DNA from 2 places in the Pseudomonas sp. NFX71 genome. Region 2 is predicted to be linked to the other one. Evidence: riboswitches for the same ligand, from Rfam matches in the RefSeq annotation. Region 2 holds a riboswitch; the other holds the start of a gene.
The links. Region 2 has a riboswitch for cobalamin ahead of ACM1ZW_RS22715 (CbtB domain-containing protein). Riboswitches for the same ligand answer to the same signal wherever they lie in the genome.
Positions count from the first base shown of each region.

Region 1: another riboswitch for cobalamin. It lies ahead of cobO (cob(I)yrinic acid a,c-diamide adenosyltransferase); the one in region 2 lies ahead of ACM1ZW_RS22715 (CbtB domain-containing protein).

Region 1 covers NZ_CP182230.1:3,785,870-3,789,266, forward strand. The annotation lists gene ACM1ZW_RS17530 (PQQ-dependent sugar dehydrogenase) at 1-483, opposite strand, end outside; gene ACM1ZW_RS17535 (hypothetical protein) at 552-1,136, opposite strand; cobalamin riboswitch at 1,291-1,526, shown strand; gene cobO (cob(I)yrinic acid a,c-diamide adenosyltransferase) at 1,606-2,217, shown strand; gene ACM1ZW_RS17545 (cobyrinate a,c-diamide synthase) at 2,214-3,397, shown strand, end outside.
Region 2 covers NZ_CP182230.1:4,848,031-4,851,427, reverse strand. The annotation lists gene cobW (cobalamin biosynthesis protein CobW) at 1-632, opposite strand, end outside; cobalamin riboswitch at 734-947, opposite strand; cobalamin riboswitch at 1,075-1,303, shown strand; gene ACM1ZW_RS22715 (CbtB domain-containing protein) at 1,423-1,626, shown strand; gene ACM1ZW_RS22710 (CbtA family protein) at 1,638-2,342, shown strand; gene ACM1ZW_RS22705 (cobalamin biosynthesis protein) at 2,339-2,752, shown strand; gene cobM (precorrin-4 C(11)-methyltransferase) at 2,836-3,397, shown strand, end outside.

The sequences.
Region 1 (3,397 bases), 1.1 Mb from region 2:
AACCAAGGTCATGCCGAAGGGCGAATTGAGGTTTTCCAGAAACACCGTACGGGTTTCGGCGATGCCGTCATGGTCCTTGTCCCGTAACAGCGTAATGCGATTCGGGCTCGGTACACCGGCACCGGCGCGGCCCATGACTTTCTTCATGACCCAGCCTTTAACGCCTTTGCCATCGTCGGGTTTGGGCGGCGCGTTGGTTTCGGCGACGAGCACGTCACCGTTCGGCAGCACGTACAGCCAGCGCGGATGATCGAGATCTTCGGCGAACGCCGCCACCTGGGTGCCCGCTGCGGTGGTGGGTTTCGCACCGTCCGGCCAGCCGATTGCCGGGGCGATGTTCACCGTCGGGATCAGGGTTTTGTTCGGTTCTGGCAATTTGGGTGACGGGCCGGTGCCGTCGGAGACTTGCAGGCTGGAGGTTTCACCGCAGGCGGCGAGCCCTCCGGCCAGGGCGATGACGAGAACGAACGGGGGCTTGTGCATGCTGATCTTCCCTATAAATGCAGTGACCTGATCAATAGAGAAGCGCACACCCGCGATGGTTCAACCGGTCAGCCGCGGGCTTCCTTGAACAGCACGGCGATGCCAGGATGATAGTTGCCCGTTTCATTACGCAACTTGCGGTAGGCATAGGGGAAATACCAGGCGACGGCGCAGGAGTGTTCCTTTTGCAGATCGTCGACCATGTCCTGGAGTTCTTCCGGGGTGGCGCCATGCTGGGCTTTTTGCGGTGCAACGAACAGGCAACCGAGTTTCAGGTCACTGGCGTAGCTGATTCGCCTGGCGTCGCTGGTGATATCGGCCAGCGCCTGTGTCAGGTTCAGGTTGTTGACCCGTGGCCAACGCTGCGTGGCTTGAAGGTAGGCGCGTTCTTCGCTGGTGGCGATGAACAGGTCGGCGCGGGCGTTGCGTTCGCCTTCCTCGTTCTGTTTGCGGGTCGGTGTCTGTTGCAGCGTGACCATTTCCGCGGTCCATGCGGCGGCGGAGAGCAAGCCGAGGTTGGCTTTTTCGTCGTACCAGTAAGGCGTGTCGTTATCGCCGCGCACGGCGTTGTAACGGTCGATACAGTCAAACCAGCGCTCCAGCACCGGGCGCAGGAATTCCAGCTTCGGATTGCTGATGATCATGCCTTGCATGTGGCTCACCCTTGTTATTGTGTTGTCAGGTTGTGGCGCTTTGATATCACTGCTGAGAGTGTGGCACAAGATTGGCGTCAGTTAATTGATCAACGGCAGTTAATCGCCCGACGGCGTCCCGGCTTTAATTGACGCTCCACCCCCAACCCTCTAACCTTCGCGGCTTGTTTCAGGTGCTCTGTGGCCTTGGTCGACAGAGTGAAACAGGGAAGCCGGTGAGTGCATTCGTTCCATTCATGAACAATCACGATCCCGGCGCTGCCCCCGCAACGGTAAATGAGTGAAGACTGAGCATTGTTGCCACTGTGTCGATATCGGCATGGGAAGGCGCGCAGTCAGGCGGAGTGCCGCTCATGAGCCCGGAGACCGGCCTGATCCATCCAGCGGCATCACGGTGGGCGATGCCAGGCTTCTTGCCGTCTATTCTTGTGCCTGCCCGCCGTTATCCAGCCTCAACGGAGAGCTCCCCATGACTGATACTCCCGATCGTGACGAACGCCATCTGGCGCGCATGCTGCGCAAAAAAGCCGTGATCGATGAACGCATCGCCAACTCGCCGAATGAATGCGGCCTGCTGCTGGTGCTGACCGGCAACGGCAAAGGCAAAAGCAGCTCGGCGTTCGGCATGCTCGCCCGCTCCCTGGGCCATGGCATGCAATGCGGCGTGGTGCAGTTCATCAAGGGCCGCAACAGCACGGGCGAAGAACTGTTTTTCCGGCGCTTTCCCGAGCAGGTGCGTTTTCATGTGATGGGCGAGGGCTTTACCTGGGAAACCCAGGACCGCCAACGCGACATCGCCGCCGCCGAAGCCGCCTGGGCAGTGTCCCGTGAACTGCTTCAGGATCCGTCGATTGGCCTGGTGGTGCTGGATGAACTGAACATTGCCCTCAAGCACGGTTACCTCGATCTCGATCAGGTGCTCAGCGACTTGCAGGCGCGGCCTCCGATGCAGCACGTGGTGGTCACTGGTCGCGGCGCCAAGCCGGAAATGATCGAACTGGCCGACACCGTTACAGAAATGGGCGTCATCAAGCACGCCTTCCAGGCCGGCATCAAAGCGCAAAAAGGCGTCGAATTGTGAGTCAACCACGTCATTGCCCGGCGGTCTTGATTGCCGCGCCGGCTTCCGGTCAGGGCAAGACCACCGTCACCGCCGCGCTGGCCCGTTTGCATCGCAATCAGGGGCGCAAGGTGCGCGTGTTCAAATGCGGTCCGGACTTTCTCGACCCGATGATTCTCGAGCGCGCCAGCGGTGCGCCGGTCTACCAACTGGACATGTGGATGGTCGGCGAGCAGGAAAGTCGTCGACTGTTGTGGGAAGCCGCCGATGAAGCCGATCTGATCCTGATCGAAGGCGTCATGGGGCTGTTTGACGGCACGCCGTCCAGCGCTGACCTGGCGCGGCATTTCGGTGTGCCGGTGCTCGGGGTGATCGACGGGACGGCGATGGCGCAGACCTTTGGTGCGCTGGCGTTGGGGTTGGCGAAGTATCAGCCGGACCTGCCGTTCGCTGGCGTGCTGGCCAACCGGGTGGGCACCTTGCGCCATGCGCAGTTGCTTGAAGGCAGCCTGACTGAAGGCTTGCGCTGGTACGGCGCATTGTCCCGGGAGACCGGGATTGAATTGCCGAGTCGGCACCTCGGTCTGGTTCAGGCCAGCGAGTTGAACGATCTCGACCTGCGTCTCGATGCGGCGGCCGAATCACTGGCCAACAGCTGTGACGTTGCGCTGCCGCCACCTGTGGAGTTCGCCGCTCCAGAAGTGATCGCCGCCGAACCGTTGCTGGCCGGTGTACGGATTGCCGTGGCCCGTGATGAAGCCTTCGCTTTCACCTACGGCGCGAGCCTGGATTTGCTGCGAGCCATGGGTGCCGAATTGTCATTCTTCTCGCCGATCCGCGACACGCAATTGCCGGAGGCTGACAGTCTCTATCTGCCGGGCGGTTACCCGGAATTGCACCATGTCGCGCTGGCACAGAACACCTCCATGCTTGGCGCCATTCGCGCTCACCATGCGGCGGGCAAACCGTTGCTGGCCGAGTGTGGCGGCATGCTGTATCTGCTCGATTCGCTGACCGATGTCGAAGGTACTCGCGCAAAACTGGTGGGGTTGCTGGCCGGTGATGCGGTGATGCAGAAACGGCTGGCGGCGCTGGCGTTGCAGGCGGTGGAATTGCCCGAAGGTTCGCTGCGCGGCCACACCTATCATCATTCGTTGACCAGCACCGAACTTGAGCCGATTGCCCGTGGCCTCAGTCCTAA
Region 2 (3,397 bases):
GCGGGCGGCAGTTCTTCGGCGACTTCAAGGCGCACGCGGGCCAGGTCTTCGGGGCTGATCAGGTCGGCCTTGTTGAGAATCACCAGGTCGGCGCTGGCCAGTTGGTCGGCGAACAACTCGTGCAGGGGCGATTCGTGGTCCAGGTTCGGGTCGAGTTTACGCTGGGCGTCGACCTGGTCCGGGAAGGCCGCGAACGTGCCGGCGGCAACGGCCGGGCTGTCGACGACGGTGATCACCGCGTCAACCGTGCAGGCGCTGCGGATTTCCGGCCACTGGAAGGCTTGCACCAAAGGCTTTGGCAGGGCCAGGCCGGAGGTTTCGATCAGGATGTGGTCGAGGTCGCCGCGACGGGCGACCAGTTCGCGCATCACCGGGAAGAATTCTTCCTGGACGGTGCAGCACAGGCAGCCGTTGGCCAGCTCATAGACCCGGCCGTTGGCTTCTTCTTCGGTGCAACCGATCGAGCATTGCTTGAGGATTTCGCCGTCGATGCCCAGTTCGCCGAACTCGTTGACGATCACCGCGATGCGGCGGCCCTGAGCGTTGTCGAGCATGTGCCGCAGCAAAGTGGTTTTGCCCGAGCCGAGGAAGCCGGTAACGATGGTGACGGGGAGTTTGGCCAGTGTTTTCATCGGATGCCCTTTGGCAAGGTGGCGGGCATACGGGACGACGACCGCGGCTGCACAGGCAGGCGCGCGGAAGATTTCGCCACCGGATCACCCCGCCCGGTTGTAGTGAGAATTCGTGTCGAGGCAGGTCTCCTGGCTGACGGTGTGCCTGTCGCTAGACTGGCGTTGGCTGCGCCTTCCCGCGGGCTCCAGGGCTGGAGCGTGCAGTGGCGTGGCAGCGAACATCACCGTTCACAGTTGCGGGGGCAGCCGCGGCATCGACCGCGTTCCCTTCTTAGCTTCGGCAAACGCCGAAGAACCTCGAAAGCGCAAGGCTACGCATGGTGCGTGGGCGGGTCAATGTCCGTCAGTTGATTGCAATCCCCTCGCCACAGGTAACACTCCTTGCCCTTGCCCCCGAGTTGAGAACCCTTGCCAATTGACGCCCAACCCCCGCCCATGCTCTCCTACACGCCTTGTTACGGGTGCCCTTCACAGGGTGAAACGGGAAACCGGTGAATCATGTGCTTTACTCAAAGCCATGTCAGTCCGGTGCTGCCCCCGCAACGGTAAGCGAGCGAAGCGTCAGATCCACTGTGCCAGCAGTTCGGCATGGGAAGGTGACGCTTGCAGGTTTCGGCTGATGCCAAAGCCCCTCGCGAGCCCGGAGACCGGCCCGCAACACAAAGTGACGATTACGTTCACTGAATAACAAACCCGCGGTGGGCGGGCGCTGTTTGAACCTCTGCGAGCCCGATTCGCAGGGGTCTTCCATGCGCTCTATTCACCCGCTGACAGACCAGAGGGAAGCGCCATGTCGATCATCAGCAGCACCGGCAGCAACACCGATAAGAGCACCGCCAGCACCACCACGACCCTGACCCAACGCCTGACCGCTGCCGTATGCGCATCGATCCTTGGCGCGTGCCTCGTGTATTTTGCCGGTTTCTCGCACATCGAAGCCGTGCACAATGCCGCGCACGATACCCGTCACAGCTCCGCCTTCCCGTGCCATTGAGACCTGTCGACATGATCAAGCGTATCGCGCAAACCGCAGGCTTCACCGGGCTGCTGGCCGCCCTGTTGCTGACCCTGCTGCAAAGCTTCTGGGTCGCACCGCTGATTTTGCAGGCCGAGACTTACGAACAATCCGAGCCGGCCGCTGTTCAAGTCCATGAGCACGCCGCTGGCACCGCCGCTCACGCCCACGATGCCGAAGCCTGGGAACCGGAAGACGGCTGGCAGCGCGTGCTGTCGACGACCGGCGGCAACCTGGTGGTAGCCGTAGGTTTCGCCCTGATGCTCGCCGGCCTCTACACCTTGCGTGCGCCGACCAAAACCTCCCAGGGCCTGCTCTGGGGCCTGGCCGGTTACGCGACGTTTGTACTGGCGCCGACACTCGGCCTGCCACCGGAACTGCCGGGCACTGCCGCGGCGGACCTGGCACAACGGCAAATCTGGTGGATTGGCACGGCAGCGTCGACCGCCGTCGGCATCGCGCTGATCGTGTTCAGCCGTCACTGGCTGATGAAGGTACTGGGCGTGGCGATTCTCGCCGTTCCCCACGTCATTGGCGCCCCGCAACCGGAAGTGCACTCGATGCTCGCGCCGGAAGCCCTGGAAGCCCAGTTCAAAATCGCTTCGCAGCTGACCAACGTGGCGTTCTGGCTGGCCCTGGGCCTGATCAGTGCCTGGTTGTTCCGCCGCAAAAGCGATGGCCAATACCACGCATGACGCAGACCAGCACAGCGCCGACTTTAGTGGTCGGCCTGGGCTGCCAGCGCGGCTGCCCTGTCAGCACGCTGCGGGCGTTACTCGATCAGGCGTTACAGGCGCATCAAATCGGACTTCACCAGATCAAGGCCCTGGCCAGCATCGACCTGAAGCGCGACGAACCTGGCCTGATCGAGCTCGCCGCACAACTCGCGCTGCCCTTGATGTATTTCAGCAGTGAGCAACTGGCCGGTTATCAACCACAACTCAGCCACCGCTCGGACATCGCTTTTGAGCGCACTGGCTGCTATGGCGTAGCCGAAAGCGCCGCCCTCGCCCTCGCTGAACAACTGGCTCAGGCACCGGCAAAACTGCTGATCTCGCGACAGAAATACGCCCAGGCCACCCTGGCATTGGCGTGCGCCGCGTAAAATCCTCGATAATCCCCGCCTTCGATCATGAGCAATCTTCATCTGAAGCCTTGCCCAGGCCCTTTTTCTGACAGGAAACGACGATGACCGTCTACTTCATTGGCGCAGGTCCCGGCGACCCGGAACTGATCACCGTCAAAGGCCAGAGGCTGATCCGCAGTTGCCCGGTGATCATCTACGCCGGCTCCCTGGTGCCTGCCGCCGTACTGGAAGGCCATAATGCCGAACAGGTGGTCAACAGCGCCGAACTGCATCTGGAACAGATCATCGAACTGATCAAGACTGCCCATGCCAATGGCCAGGATGTGGCGCGTGTGCATTCTGGCGACCCAAGCCTTTATGGCGCGATCGGCGAACAGATTCGCTACCTGCGTGAGCTCGATATTCCGTTTGAAATCATTCCTGGTGTCACGGCCACGGCGGCCTGTGCAGCGCTTTTGGGTGCGGAGCTAACGTTGCCGGACGTGTCACAGAGCGTGATTCTGACTCGCTACGCCGACAAGACGGCGATGCCCGCGGGTGAAGAGCTCGGCAGTCTGGCGCAACATGGGGCGACCATGGCGATCCATCTTGGGGTCAATCATCTGGAGAAAATCCTGGTTGAATTGCTGCCGCATTACGGCGCGGACTGTCCGATTGCGGTAA